Regions from separate parts of the Kocuria gwangalliensis genome, predicted to be linked through region 1. Evidence: riboswitches for the same ligand, from Rfam matches in the RefSeq annotation. Region 1 holds a riboswitch; the other holds the start of a gene.
The links. Region 1 has a riboswitch for thiamine pyrophosphate ahead of ABEA06_RS04005 (bifunctional hydroxymethylpyrimidine kinase/phosphomethylpyrimidine kinase). Riboswitches for the same ligand answer to the same signal wherever they lie in the genome.
Positions count from the first base shown of each region.

Region 2: it holds a riboswitch for thiamine pyrophosphate, as region 1 does, so the genes downstream of both, ABEA06_RS00900 (ECF transporter S component) here and ABEA06_RS04005 (bifunctional hydroxymethylpyrimidine kinase/phosphomethylpyrimidine kinase) in region 1, are expected to answer to the same signal.

Region 1 is NZ_BAABLN010000008.1:153,166-160,640, forward strand. Features, by position in the region: gene obgE (GTPase ObgE) at 1-79, opposite strand, end outside; gene rpmA (50S ribosomal protein L27) at 241-495, opposite strand; gene rplU (50S ribosomal protein L21) at 541-852, opposite strand; gene ABEA06_RS04005 (bifunctional hydroxymethylpyrimidine kinase/phosphomethylpyrimidine kinase) at 1,065-2,603, opposite strand; TPP riboswitch at 2,591-2,685, opposite strand; gene ABEA06_RS04010 (Rne/Rng family ribonuclease) at 2,765-5,992, opposite strand; gene ABEA06_RS04015 (vitamin K epoxide reductase family protein) at 6,145-6,753, shown strand; gene ndk (nucleoside-diphosphate kinase) at 6,863-7,276, opposite strand; gene ABEA06_RS04025 (DUF4233 domain-containing protein) at 7,350-7,475, opposite strand, start outside.
Region 2 is NZ_BAABLN010000001.1:199,089-206,563, reverse strand. Features, by position in the region: gene ABEA06_RS00925 (Na+/H+ antiporter subunit D) at 1-1,134, shown strand, start outside; gene ABEA06_RS00920 (Na+/H+ antiporter subunit E) at 1,131-1,778, shown strand; gene ABEA06_RS00915 (monovalent cation/H+ antiporter complex subunit F) at 1,782-2,045, shown strand; gene mnhG (monovalent cation/H(+) antiporter subunit G) at 2,042-2,407, shown strand; gene ABEA06_RS00905 (DUF4235 domain-containing protein) at 2,502-2,765, shown strand; TPP riboswitch at 2,842-2,948, shown strand; gene ABEA06_RS00900 (ECF transporter S component) at 3,010-3,627, shown strand; gene ABEA06_RS00895 (ABC transporter ATP-binding protein) at 3,624-5,195, shown strand; gene ABEA06_RS00890 (energy-coupling factor transporter transmembrane component T family protein) at 5,192-5,989, shown strand; gene ABEA06_RS00885 (aminotransferase class IV) at 6,080-6,973, opposite strand; gene ABEA06_RS00880 (uridine kinase family protein) at 6,970-7,475, opposite strand, start outside.

The DNA.
Region 1 (7,475 bases):
CACGGCGCACGGACACACAACCGTGTCCGCCATTGCCGCCAGTAGCGTGCACAATGACTCGATCGACAAAACTGGCCACGGGGCTCCTTAAAGTCCTCGGCGCCTTCGCTGCCTCAGGGGCACAGCGAACACCTCTGGTTGAAAGACTAAAGGGTGAGCGCGTATTGCGCCCACCCTTTAGTGGTTGCCGGCCACGGGAAACCCGTGGACAGCGGGTGGACCCGGAGGTCCAAAAGTCAATTACTCGGCGGTCTGGATGTTGACCACGCGACGACCGCGGCGGGTACCGAACTCGACGGCGCCGGCGGACAGGGCGAACAGGGTGTCGTCCTTGCCGCGGCCCACGTTCAGACCCGGGTGGAAGTGGGTGCCGCGCTGGCGGACCAGGATCTCACCGGCGCTGACGGTCTGACCGCCGAAACGCTTCACGCCCAGGTACTGAGCGTTCGAGTCACGACCGTTGCGAGTGGAGCTCGCGCCCTTCTTATGTGCCATGGTGTGTGCCTACCTTCGTGTCAAATGTACGGGAAAGGGTGTGACTTAGGCGTCGATGCCGGTGACCTTGACGGTCGTCAGCTCGGCGCGGAAGCCCTGACGCTTCTTGTACCCGGTCTTGTTCTTGTACTTCATGATCGAGATCTTGGGACCGCGAAGGTCTTCAATGATCTCGGCAGTGACCTTTACGTTGGCCAGGGTCTTGGAATCGGAGGTGACCTTGTCCCCATCGACCAGCAGCAGCGCAGGAAGCTGAATGGTGCTGCCTGCCTCACCGGCGACGCGGTCAAGGGTCACGAGGTCTCCAACGGAAACCTTCTCCTGGCGGCCGCCTGCGCGGACAATCGCGTACACCACTTGGGAACTCACTTCTCTCGACATCTATGGACTACGTGTAAGGGTCGGGAACACACCTGGAGGACCACGAATGTCGAGACATCACGTCGCGGCAGTCCTAGCAGACCGCGCCTAGCGTGGCTTTCGCATCAAACAGGAGGTGAACCCGAGTGTGCCGCCTGACGCGGTGGATTTAACTGTCCACACACACGCTGGTACCCGGCACCGAAAATCTAGCATACCCGATGCGTGGAAGCTACGGCAAACGGGCGGGCCCCGGCGCGTCGAACGGGTTCGGCGAAGAACCGCAGCTCCAGCTCACAGCCTCGCATGAACACCTCCCGCATGCGCCGTCGGGTAACCGGGTCTGCCGTTGCGGCTGCCCGGTCCACGATGTCCTTGGCCCGCTCGGTCGCGAGGTGGAATCCGGGAGCATTGTAGGTGGCCAGCCAATCGCCGTACGGATGCGGTTCCAGTCCGGCAGCGCGGGCCTTTTCCGTCAGCGCGCCACCCACTGCCGCGTAGAGCCAGTAGCACGGCAATACTGCCGCGGCCCCCACCGCGAAGGTCTCACTTCCCGTGGCCGCCAGCAGAAAATCCGAATACGTCTTGGTCACCTCGGACGCCGGCTGCGGGGGCGCACCGTGGAGCCGCGTGCGGTGCAGCGCAGACTCCACGGTCACGACCTCCGCCGCTCCGTGGGCGAAGAATGCGCGCGCCGATTCCGACGGCGCCGCCGCGGCCAACGCGGCCAGCGCACGTGAGTAAACAGCCAAGTACTGCCTGTCCTGGTCCAGGTACCACTGGAAGGTCTCGGACGGCAGCGTGCCGTTGCCCAACTGGGCAACGAAGTCCAGGGTGTCGATCTCACCACGCACACCCTCGCAATCGCGCCAGAGCGCATCCGTGAATCGCCCGTGGGAGTCGGTGTCCACCAGAACATGCTGAGCATGGTGGAAATGATGTACGGGGCCGTTGCCCCGTCCCACGTGGAGACCGTCGGCGTGTTCGAGCGCGCCGCGCAGCCACGAGCGCGCCGTGCTCACGGCGCCCACCCAGTCCCCCGTGCGTGCCACGACCGTGGCAATGGCGCAGGACAGAGAACACCCGGTGCCGTGAGTGTTGGACGTTGCGACGCGCGGATCGTCGAACACGATCACGGGCTCGTCCCGCCCGGGTTCGAGCAGAGCATCCGGGGTTCGCGCTCCGGGCAGGTGGCCACCCTTCACGAGGACGCGCGTGCCGAACCGCTCGGCCACGTCTTGGCCCTGTCTCAGGGCCTCGGTCCACGTGCCAGCCGGCGCCGCACCGGCCAGCACGGCCAGTTCCGGGAGGTTGGGCGTGATCAGGTCGGCGAACGGCAGCAGTGACAACAGGGCCGTTTGAGCCTCCGCCCGCAACAATCGCCCACCGGCCGTGGCCACCATCACGGGATCAAGCACCGTCACCGGTGGTTTCACCTCGGCCAGCCAGTCGCGCACGGCCTCGATCACCTCGACCGATCCGAGCATGCCCACCTTGACCGCGTCCAGAGTCACGTCGGAGCTCACGGCCTCGAGCTGGGCGCGGAGGACCCGCACGGGTGGGGTGTGGATGTCGATCACGCCCTTGGTGTTCTGGGCCACCACCGCGGTGATCACGTTCATGCCGTAACCGCCCATTGCGGCGATGGACTTCAGGTCGGCGGCCTGCCCGGCGCCGCCCGTGGGATCGGTGCCCGCGATCGACAGGACGCGGGGCACGGTTGGAACAGCAGAATGCGTAGTCAGCACGACATTCCCTTCGCTAGTACGAGCTAGATCAGGTTCAACGGGTGTTATCTCAGCCGCTCGTGCGGCACCCCGTGTCAGTGGTACAGATCATGCCACAAGGGTGCGGGGTTCTGATTCCCGCACCCTTGTGGCATGTCATGTCTTGCGGTCGGTGACCGGTGTCAGCTCGTGGCGCCACCCGTCATCTTCATGTCCTCGGCCTTCACACCCACGCCCACCACGGTGGGCTGAGCCGAGGCCTTGGGCGCCTTCTGCTGAGAGATATCGGCCGTGAACCGCTTGACGGGTTCCTCCGTACCAACCGGCTCGTGGGTCCGAACACTGGCCGTTCCCGGTGCCGCCGCGGGTGCGGACGCTCGGCGGGAACGACGCCGCGTGGCCGGCTTGATCTCCGCCTCCGCAGCGGGTGCCACGGCCGCCTTGGCGCCCCCCGGTTGCGACTCATTGGTTGCCGGGCGCTGGGCCCGGCGCGAACGGCCTCCGCGGCTGCCACGCGAGGACTGCTCCTGCGAGGCCGTATCACGTGCCGGCTGCCCGTCCGAGGACTGCTCCCGGGTTGCGTCGTGAGCGGGTTCCTCCGTGAAGGCCGCGGTCAGCGAGTCCAGCGTGAATGACTGCTGACCGGTCTGCGACTGCTCCTCGTGGTGAGCGCTGCCGTGGGGCAACTCGATGACCTCACCATGAATGGTGAGACTGGACGAAGGGCCCTCGCCCGTGTCGTTCGACTCCCGGCCGCGGTCACCGCGGGCCGAGTCCTGGGAATCCGCTGACGACGCGTCCTCGCCCTGGCCGTCCTGACCCGACTGACCTCGGCCACGACTGCGCTTGCCGCGACGCTTCTTACGGCGACGATCGCCGTCCTGATCACCGTGTTCCTGGTTGTCCTGGGCACCGGACTGATCCTTCGCCTGGCCCTCGCCGCCGGAGCGCTCGGCGGACTGGGCGTCACCCGGCTGACCCGGCGCGGCGTCGTCGTCGTGCTGTGAAGCCGCCGCGATACTGGCCAGTGCGCTGCGAGCCGCCTCGGCGCGGGCCTTGGAGTCTTCCTCGCTGCCCGCGTGGCCGTTGTCCGAGCCGTTGCCACCGTTACCGGTGTTCTTGGGCTTGTCCTGCGATCCGCCCGGCTGAGCACCCTGGTGCTGCTGCTTGTGCTTGGAGCGTTTGCGCTCGTTGCGGTTGGTGCGGTGGTCCGCGCCCGAATCCCCGGCGCGCCCCTTGAGCGGGTGGTCGTGCACGATCGCGCCGCGACCGGCACACGCCTCGCACGGCTCCGAGAAGACTTCGAGCAGGCCCGTGCCCATGCGCTTGCGCGTCATCTGCACCAGACCCAGGGAGGTCACCTCCGCGACCTGGTGCTTGGTGCGGTCCCTGCCCAGGCACTCGACCAGGCGACGCAGCACCAGCTCACGGTTGGACTCCAGGACCATGTCGATGAAGTCGACCACGATGATCCCGCCGATGTCCCGCAGCCGCAGCTGGCGGACGATCTCCTCGGCGGCCTCCAGGTTGTTCTTGGTGACCGTCTCCTCCAGGTTGCCGCCGGAGCCGGTGAATTTGCCGGTATTGACGTCCACCACGGTCATGGCCTCGGTGCGGTCGATCACGAGCGAACCGCCGGAGGGGAGGTAGACCTTGCGGTCCAGGGCCTTCTGGATCTGCTCCTCCACGCGGAAGGATTCGAACAGGTCCGTGTCATCGCTCCATTGCTCCAACCGGTCCAGCAGGTCCGGGGCCACGTAGGTCACATAGGCCTCGATGTTGTCCCAGGCCTGCTCGCCCTGGACGACCATGGCGGTGAAGTCCTCGTTGAACACGTCACGCACGGTCTTGATGGTCAGATCCGGCTCGGCGTAGAGCATTTCCGGGGCCAGGGTCTTGGTGGACCCGGCTTTCTCCTGGATCTGTTCCCATTGCGAGCGCAACCGGTTGATGTCGTTGGTGAGTTCTTCCTCCGACGCGCCCTCCGCCGCGGTGCGAACGATCACGCCGGCGCCCTCGGGCAGGCGGTCCTTGAGGATCTTCTTGAGGCGCTGCCGTTCCACGTCGGGCAGCTTGCGAGAAATGCCGGTCATCGAACCGCCCGGCACGTACACCAGGTAGCGGCCCGGCAGGGACACCTGGCTGGTCAAGCGGGCACCCTTGTGGCCCACCGGATCCTTGGTGACCTGAACCAGGACGGAGTCCCCGGACTTGAGCGCGTTCTCGATCTTGCGGGGTTTGTGGCCCAGCTCCGCGGCATCCCAATCGACTTCGCCCGCGTAGAGCACCGCGTTGCGGCCGCGTCCGATGTCCACGAACGCGGCTTCCATGGACGGCAGCACGTTCTGCACCTTGCCCACGTACACGTTGCCGATCAGCGAATCCTGTTGGGTGTGGGAGACGAAGTGCTCGGCAAGCACACCGTCCTCGAGCACACCGATCTGGATCCGGTTCTCCTTCTGGCGCACGAGCATCTTGCGTTCGACCGATTCGCGGCGGGCCAGGAACTCGGCCTCGGTGATCACGTGGCGGCGGCGACCCGACTGGCGGGATTCACGACGGCGCTGCCGCTTGGCTTCCAGGCGCGTGGATCCCTTGACGCCGGTGACCTCATCGGCTCCGCTCTCGCTCACGCGGGGCGCGCGGACTCGGGTGACGGTGCCGTCGGACTCGTCCACGAGTTCCATGTCCACATCACCGCGGCGACGGCGTCGCCTGCGCCGGCTGGTCACGGCGCCCGAGGAGTCGTCCTCTTCGGTGTCGTCCTCGTCCGGCTGCTGGGGCTGGCGACGCTGGGCGTCCCGCTCCTTGGCGGCTTCGCGCTGGCGAACGGCGGCAGCCTCGGCGGCCGCACGGATCTCATCCTGGTCGGGAGCGTGGAACATCAGACCCGCCCCCACACCGAAGGATGGCTCGGCCTCGGGCGTGTCCTCGGTGTCGGGTTCCATGGCCTCGGCGGTGTCCTGGGGCTCGGCCGTGTCCAAGGATTCGGCGGTGTCTTGGGGCTCGGCCGTGTCCGGCTCGTCGGTTACCTGGGTGTCGCCTTGGGGTTCGGTCGGGGTTTGCTCAAGAGCGGGCTGCTCGGCGGCTGTGTGCGCCTCCGTGGTCTGCTGCTCCGCAGCAGATACCTGTTCCTGTGTCGTCTGTTCCGCGTTGTCCTGTTCGGATTCCATGTGAGGTTGTACTCCTGCTCGGAACACCGTCCGCACCCGGGTCCGAGGTGTGCTCGGTCGGTCGAACCGGTGGTGTGACACCACGCGGTCGCCGGAAGTCATGGTGGTACCTGCCGAGTGCGCCGACTGACGTGAACGCTCGTGGCAAGCCGGCGGATGTCCGAGTCGCATAATCCTTGGGGATTGCGAACTTTCTCCGGACGGACGCGCTCGATCTGTTGAGAGCCGCGGGTCCATCCGCCATGTATCGGAGGTCCTGCCGGACCGGTTCCCATGTACGGCTGGGTACCGACCGTTGCCAAGTATCTCACAGTACGTCCGCGCACCCCAGAATTGACGTGTGCGGCAGGCCACATCGCCCGTGGCACCGTGTCGATTAGCATCGGTCTGTGAGCTCAACAAACACCCCGGACCGTCAGCACACCGCCCCCACAGATCGAGGCTGGGCGAGCCTCGCGCTGATTCTGTCGATCATCGGATTCGGTGCTTCCGCGACCCTGGTGATGGAACGCCTGGCCATTTTCGCGGACGCCGGCCACCGCACGAGTTGCGACATCAACGCATGGCTCTCGTGCGGAACCGTGATGCGCACTCCCCAGGCCGAACTCTTCGGATTCCCCAACCCGTTCATCGGCATCGTGGCCTACGCGGTCGTGATGGCGATCGCGGTGGGCGTCCTGGCGGGTGCTCGCTTTGCCGACTGGTACTGGTGGCTCGTGTGGGTGGGTACCCTCGCGGGTTCCGTGTTCACCCTGTGGTTGTGGTGGCAGACCACCTTCGAGATCAACACCCTGTGCTTGTATTGCATGATCGTGTGGATCGCACAGACCATCCTGCTGGCCCACACCACGGCGCGAAACGCCCGGGCGGGAATGTTCGGCGACCGATTCGTCCGGGCCGGCCATTCCGGCGCCTGGGCGTGGTTGATCGCCATCGGTCTCCTGGTGGTGGCTTTCGGCATCATTGCCGTCCGTTTCGCCACCGTGATTTTCGCGTAGCGACCCGCACGGGCCCGGACAGTCAAAATACGCGACGGCGGGGTGCGACCGGATATTCGGTCGCACACCGCCGTTGCTCGTTCCACGAGTCCGAGTGGGTCAGTGCGGATCAGGCGAACCAGATGCCGATCTCGCGCGCTGCGGACTCGGGTGAATCCGATCCGTGCACCAGGTTCTTCTGAACCTTCTCGCCCCAGTCGCGGCCCAGATCCCCGCGAATGGTGCCGGGGGGCGCGGTGGTGGGTTCGGTGGAACCGGCCAGGCTGCGGAAACCTTCGATCACGCGGTTACCCTCGACCACGGCGGCAACCACCGGGCCGGAGCCCATGAACTCGACCAGCGGTTCGAAGAACGGCTTGCCCTGGTGTTCCTCGTAATGCTGTTCGAGGATCTCCCGCGTGGCCTGCACGAGCTTGAGCTCCACGATCTTGTAGCCCTTGGCCTCGACACGCGCGAGGATCTGACCGGTCAGGCCGCGCTCCACGCCGTCGGGCTTTACCAGCACCAGGGTGCGTTCCGTCATCAACATCTCCTTGGATCGATCTCGTCAGGGGTACCGCGACCAGCCTACCGGCCGTGCTACGCTGCGCGGTGACTCACTCGAGTTCATGCGGGTGTTCGGCTTCCCACTGTTCCTGGAGACGATCGCGTTCCCGGTTCTCCCGGTCGATCGCGGTGCCCTTGACCACGGCGTAGCACCACGCCGCCGCGCACACCGCGCC
Region 2 (7,475 bases), on a different contig from region 1:
ACGTACGTGGTGGTCTCGGTGATCTCCTCCGTGCTGTTCCTGATCTCGATCAGCATGATTTACGGCGCCACGGGCACCGTGAACATGGCCGATCTCTCCGTGAAGCTGGCGGACCTGCCGCAGGGCACCCAAATGCAGCTGCACCTGATGCTGCTCATCGCGTTCGGAGTGAAGGCCGCGGTCTTCCCGCTGTCGTTCTGGTTGCCCGACTCCTACCCGACCGCCTCCGCGCCGGTGACCGCCGTGTTCGCGGGTCTGTTGACCAAGGTGGGCGTCTACTCGATCATCCGTACCGAGACACTGCTGTTCCCCGGAACGCAGATCAACGGGCTCTTGATGTGGGTTGCCCTGCTCACCATGGTGGTGGGCATTCTGGGTGCACTGGCGCAGATCGACATCAAACGTATGCTCTCGTTCACGTTGATCAGTCACATCGGGTACATGATCTTCGGTATCGCGGTGGGGACCGAGGAAGCACTGGCGGCGGTGGTCTACTACATTGCCCACCACATCGTGATCCAAACCAGCCTGTTCCTGGTCGCGGGTCTGATCGAGCGGCGCGGTGGCTCCACCAACGTGGATCGACTCGCGGGCATGCTCAAAATTTCACCGTTGCTGGGCATCCTGTACATGATCCCGGCCCTGAACCTGGGCGGTATTCCCCCGTTCTCCGGGTTCCTGGGCAAGGTGGGGCTCCTGGAAGCGGCTGTGAGCCGTGGAACCGGCTTGGATTACCTGCTGGTCGGTGTCAGCGTGTTCGTGTCGCTGCTGACCCTGCTGGCACTGGTCCGCGTGTGGATTCGCGTGTTCCTGCGCAGCGTGGATGATGCCGAGTACCCGGACCCCGTGCTGCGCTCGACCACGGTGGACGGCAAGCAACCCCGGACCTCAGGCCCCGCCGAACGTGCCGGGTCCAGCACGTTCGCCGGCCGCGGTGCCGTGTTGCTCATGCCGAGTTTCATGGTGGGCGCAACGACCGCTCTGGTGGCGGTCGGTGTGGCCCTCACGGTCTTCGCGGGCCCGCTGTTCGACCTGGCCGACAACGCCTCACAGAACCTGATACACCCGGATCGCTACATCGACGCCGTCTTCGCCCCGGCGGGCCAGGGTGGCGTGAGTGAGGAGGCGCAGTGAGTACTTCCCCCACCCAGAAGCGTTTTCAAAGTACGTTCCGCGCCGACATCCCGCTGCTGCTGTGGCTGGTCGTGGTGTGGGGCGCGCTCTGGGGCGATTGGCGCCTGGGGAACTTGGCCTTCGGGCTGATCCTGGCCTTCATCGTGACCCGCGCGCTCACCTTGCCACCCATTGAACTGTCCGGACGATTCAACGTGCTCCACTTCGCGGTGTTCGTGGTGTCCTTCATTTGGCAGGTGGCCACGGCGAGTTTCCACGTGTTCAAGTTGGCACTCGTTCAGGGACCTGCCGTGCAGAACGCCGTGGTCGGCGTGAGATTGCGGCAGAACAATGACCTGTTGATGACCGCCGTGGGGCACACCATGGCCTTGATCCCCGGTTCGCTGGTGATCGAGGTCGATCGCGGTTCGGGCATCCTGTACTTCCACGTCCTGGACGTCGCCAACAAGAAACAGGCCGAGATCTTCCGCGAGTCAGCACTGCGGGTCGAGGCCGCGTGGATCCACATCATGGGCAGCAAGGAAGACCTGCGCGCCCTGAAACAGGAGACCGGAGGCAATGAGACGACCACGACCGGAATGATTCATTCGCCGACCACTCAGATGTATCGCACCGGTGGCGGGCCCGAGCGGGGAGAGGAGTAAACCGTGTTCGAGATAGCCGTGTGGATCTGCGGGGTCTTCCTGGTACTGGCCGCGGCCGGGGCCATTTATCGCCTCGCCAAGGGCCCCTCCCTCCTGGATCGAGTCATTGCCAGTGACGTGTTGCTGGCCATTGTCGGGGCGTCCCTTGCCATCGAGATGGTTTACAACCATCACATGAACAACATTTTCCTCTTGGTCATCGTCTCGCTGGTCGGCTTCTTGGGCTCCGTGACCGTGGCGCGTAACGCGGGAACGGGGAAGTCATGACGTGGGAACTGATTCTGGATGTCGTCGCAGCCGTGTGCATGGTGGTGGGGTGCCTGATGTCGCTGGCCGCGGCGGTGGGTCTGGTGCGTTTCCCGGACCTGCTCTCCCGTATGCACGCCGGTACCAAGCCCCAGGTCTTCGGCCTGCTGCTGTTACTGACCGCGGTGGGCATTGAGGGGCGCGACCCCGCAATGATTCCGTTGCTGATCCTGGCGTGGTTGTTCATGCTGCTGACGGTCCCCGTCTCCGCCCACATGGTGGGTCGGTCGGCGTACCGGTCCAAGCACCTGCGCGAGGAAAACCTCACCCAGGACGACCTCAAGAACGTGATCGAGTACGCGAGTACCAGGCGTGACGACTAAAAATCTCGGCCCGTGGCGGGCCGAGGTGGTCGAAGAACCAGCAACTGCTTCGTATGCTTAGTGAAGCAGCGAGAACCGTGAAGAGGAGCTTTCAATGAGCAAAATGTACGATTTGGCCGGCACCGCAGCATCACTGGGCGGCGTGGCACTGTCCAACAAGGTGCTGACCGCGGGCTGGAAAAAGGTTACGGGTAACGAGCCCCCCGCCAAGAACCCGGACCCGGACGAGGCCTGGCGCGACATCATCGTGTGGGCCCTTCTGACCGGTCTTGTGGGCACGCTCATCAAGGTGGGTGTCCAGCGCGCCATCGCCAAGATGGACAGTGACCAGGACAACACGTCGCAGAGCGAGATCTAAATTTTCCGACTGCCGGAAGCGGCGGGGGTGCGTCCAGCGGACGCGACCCCGCCGCTTCTTTTGGTCTAGGATGAGGCACTAACGACAGGGGAGCGCCCGAGCGGCGCTGAGAGTGCGCACCAGCGCAGACCCTCGAACCTGATCCGGTTCATACCGGCGCTAGGGAGTCGAGCATCTCAAAGGACCCGTGCGCGGCCCGTGCGCGGTTCTTTCCCCTCCTGTACTCATCAGGAGGATGAACATCATGACCCAGGTCAAATCCAGGACCGCCCGTCCGCAGCGGAAATCCCCCAAGAAGTCGTGGCGGGTGGTGGACATCGTGGTGGCTGCGGTGCTGGCCGCACTGTGCGCCGTCGTCTTCTGGGCGTGGGCCAACCTGTTGTACCCGGTGGCGACCACCGCTGCGGTTGCTTACCCGCCGGCCACCGGCCTGATCGGCGGCGGTTGGCTGATCGCCGGCACCCTGGGGGCACTGATCATCCGCAAGCCCGGAGCCGCGATTTTCTGCGAACTTCTCGCCGCCGTCCTGGAAGGCTTCCTGGGCACCCACTTCGGCTGGCCGGTGGTGTTCTCGGGTTTGATCCAGGGTGCCGCCGTGGAGATCGTGTTCCTGCTGAGCCGTTATCGTCGCTTCGGCCCGGCCGCCGCGGCGGCAGGTGGTGCGCTTGCGGGACTGGTCATGGGAATCAACGAAAGCATCATCTACAACTACGAATGGGCCTTCGACCAGCGAGTGGTTTATACGGCTCTCACCACCCTCTCGGGTGCGGTCATCGCCGGGATCTTGATGTGGCTGGTCACCCGGGCGCTGCAGAGGACGGGCGTGCTCAACGGGTTGGCCTCCGGCGCCGCACGACGATGAACGCGCACGTGGCCGTGGAGCAGCGCGGGGCGGACGTGGTGCTCACGGATTTCGGGTGGCACTACCCCGGCCGTGAGGAACCGTCCCTGCGCTGCGTGAGCGCTCGGATCAGGCCGGGCGAGCGTGTGCTGCTGCTGGGCCCGTCCGGAGCCGGTAAGTCCACGCTGCTGCAGGCCATGGCCGGTGTGGAACAGGATCCTGACGGCGAATCCCGCTCCGGGGAACTCACCGTCAACGGCGTGGATCCGCGCGACGCGCGCGGATCGGTGGGTTTCATGCACCAAGATCCCGAGACGCAGGTCATTTTGGGGCGCGTGGGCGACGACGTCGCTTTCGGCCTCGAGAATCTCGCCGTACCTCGCGACCAGATCTGGTCCCGGGTGGAGGCAGCGCTTGCCGAGGTCGGGTTGGACCTCCCGCTCGATCATTCCACCACCTCGCTGTCCGGGGGGCAGAAGCAGCGCCTGGCGTTGGCCGGAACCATGGCCATGCGCCCACAGCTCCTCCTGCTCGATGAACCCACCGCCAGCGTGGATGAACGGGGCGCGGTCGAATTGCGCGACGCGGTGGACCGTGCGGTGTCACAGGCGGGCACCACGATGATCGTGGTCGAGCACCGAGTCGGCCTCTGGGAATCCGTGGTGGACCGAGTGCTGGTGCTCGACGACAACGGGAGCGTAGCGTTCGACGGTCCGACCCGCGAGGTCCTCGTGGACGCGCGCGAACTCTTGCAACGGCAGGGTACGTGGGTTCCGGACTGGACACCGTCCACCATTCCCGCCCCGGCGTACGACCAGCAGGCAACGCCGCTGCTGGAGGTCCACGACCTGGCCGTGAGCCGAACCCAGCCGAGCGCGCGAGCGGTGGCGCGGCGGCGTCGTCGGGCGCGTAAAGCCTGGTCCCGCGGAACACCGGGACGGGACGAGATATGCGCTACCGAGAATGTTGTGCCGGTCGCCCACAGCATCACCCTGACCGTGCGCGCGGGTCAGGCGCTGGCCGTCACGGGCGAGAACGGCGCCGGGAAGTCCACGCTGGCGCTGACATTGGCGGGATTGCTCTTGCCGTGCGCGGGAACCGTGAAAGCCACGCGGGCTCTCGCCGGGAACGCTCCCGCTGACCCCTCGCTCTGGGAGGGAACGGAGCTCATCACCCGCATCGGCAGTGTCTTCCAGCACCCGGAGCATCAGTTCCTCTGCTCGTCCGTGCGGGCCGAACTTGAATACGGGCCGCTCCGGACGGCCCGCCGCGGTACCGACTCGGGGCTGGACGAGACGCGCATTGACACCCTGCTGCGCCGTCTGGACCTGGCGGAGATCCAGGACGCCAACCCGTTCACACTGTCCGGCGGGCAGAAACGGCGGCTATCGGTGGCGACCGTGCTGGCCTCCGCCCCGCAGGTGCTCATCCTCGACGAGCCCACGTTCGGCCAGGACGCGCAGACCTGGCGTGAGCTGGTCGACATGCTCGTCGAAGAGATGGAACGGGGCACCGCCGTGGTGGCCGTGACCCACGACCGCGAACTCATCAAGGCCCTCCACGCGGTGGAAGTGAGGTTGGGAGCATGAGCGTGAGCGCCATTGCCGATTCCGTTCGAGTCAGTCCCATGGGCCGTTCCAACGCGCTGGTCAAACTCCTGGGTGCCTTGCTCATCACCGTGGTGCTGGTCGTGAGCGCGGACCCCGTGACCAGCGGTCTTGCCCTGCTGGGCCAACTGGTGTTGCTGGCCGCCGCAGGGCAGAAACCCCTGCGTCTGCTGGTCACCCTGTGGCCCATCACCGTGGCGGCACTGATCAGCGGGTGGGGCACCGCCATGCTGTCCCCGGAGGGCGGAACCGAGCTGGTGAACCTGGGCTGGATCACGGTGACCACGGGCTCGCTGGCCGCCGGTGCGGCCATTGCGCTGCGTGGCCTGGCCATTGCGCTACCCGGTATCACGGTGCTGCTCACCACCGACCCCACCGACCTGGCCGACGGGTTGGCGCAGACCCTGCGACTGCCCGAACGATTTGTACTGGCCTCGCTGGCGGCGTTGCGACTGGTCGAGGTCATGGTCAAGGAATGGTCCGTGCTCGCTTCGGCCCGGCGCGCACGCGGCGCCGGCAATGATCACGGACCCGTGGGCACGGCCAAGGAATTCGGGGGGCAGGCATTCACCCTGCTGGTCCAGTCACTGCGCCGCGCCACACGCCTGGCCATGACCATGGAAGCGCGCGGATTCGGAGCCGGAAAGCGCACGTGGGCGCGCGTTCCCCACTACGGCCGCGTGGATCTCTACACGGCTGGGGCCGCCGTGCTGATCGCCCTCGGGGCCCTGGGCGTGTCACTGCTGTTGGGAACCCACAGGTTCATCTGGCAGTAGCGGGCCCGCCATTGTGTCACTCGGGTACGCCCTCCACGGTGGGACGTGGCGGGGTGATTGATCCGCCGGGGTAGTTGTGTACTCGGCGGGTCAGTGACCCACCAGGTACCCGGTCAGCAGCTGTGTGAGGTCGCGGGTGTGGGGCAGCGGTTGCTGGTCCAGGCGCACCACGGGCACCGCGAGCCGCACGGACGAGGTGAGCCAGACGGCGTCCGCGCGCAGCAGGTCCGCCGGGTAGAGCGGACCGTAATCAATGCGCCAGCCATCCTTGCGCGCCGCCGCGAAAATCCGCGCCTGGGACGTGCCCGGCAGGATCCCGTGCGAGGGCTCCGGGGTCACCAGGGTGCGCTCGCCGCGCCCCGTGCGGGCGCAGATCACGGACGACGTCGCGGCCTCCAGGACGCGGCGATCGGTCGAGGTGGTGAAAATGGCCTCGTCCGCGCCCAGATCCCGCGCATGGCGAAGTGCGGCCATGTTGACCGCGTAGGACAGGGTCTTGGCGCCGGGTAGTAACCACGCGCAGCCGGAGTCCTCGGCGGGGTCGTGACCGCGCTGCAGCAGAACGGCGGCCACACCGTTGCGCCGCACGGCAAAGGTTTTTTCGCCGACGGGGGTCACCGTGAGCCAGGCCCACGGGGCACCACCGGGGGCGCCGCGGCTGATACTGAGTTTGATCGAGTGCTCCGCACCCAAACCTGCGTTGCCCCCCGGGCCCGCGTTCTCCAGACCCAGCGCAATGGCGGTGCGGCAGGAATCCTCGGACGGCACCGGGAGCTGGGCCAGCCGGGCGGAGGTGCACAACCGCCGATAATGCGCACCGAACTTGTAGACCTCGCCCTCCAGGGCATGCATGGTCTCGAACACCCCGTCACCACGGGTCAGGCCCTCGTCATCGATCAGCACGAGCGGCTGTACGGGATCCACCAGGTGGGGCTGCCGATCCACGGGGGCCATCATGACCACTGCGCGTTGGGCCTCGCTCATGACCGGCCCCGTTCACCGTTGGAAGATGCCGCGGCGTCGGGGACCGGGCCGGGGTGCAGGACATCCGCGTTCTCCCAGACCGGATCGGCAGCAAGATAGGACTCTTCCTGTTCCGCCCACGCGTCCCAGAACTTTTCGTAGGATCGGCCGTCGCGTTCCATGGCGCGCAGCTTTCGTGACGCGGCCGGCAGCTCGATCCACACCGAGGTGTCGAGCAGCGGCCGGGCCAGTTCATTGCACGCGCCCACGCCTTCCACCAGGACGATTTCCGCGGCCCGGGTCAGTCGTGGAGTGCCGGGTTCATTGGTCAACCAATCCCACGCGGTCCAATGGGCGTCCTCCCCGCGGCGCAGTGGCTGAAGCACTTCGCGCACAAAGGTGTCCATGCCCTGCGCCAGGCCGTTCCACCCCGGGTAGATGTCCTCCAAATGAAACACCGTGACGTCGTGCCGGCGCTCGAGTACGGCAGCCAGCTGCGCCGTGAGGCTGGTCTTCCCGGCAC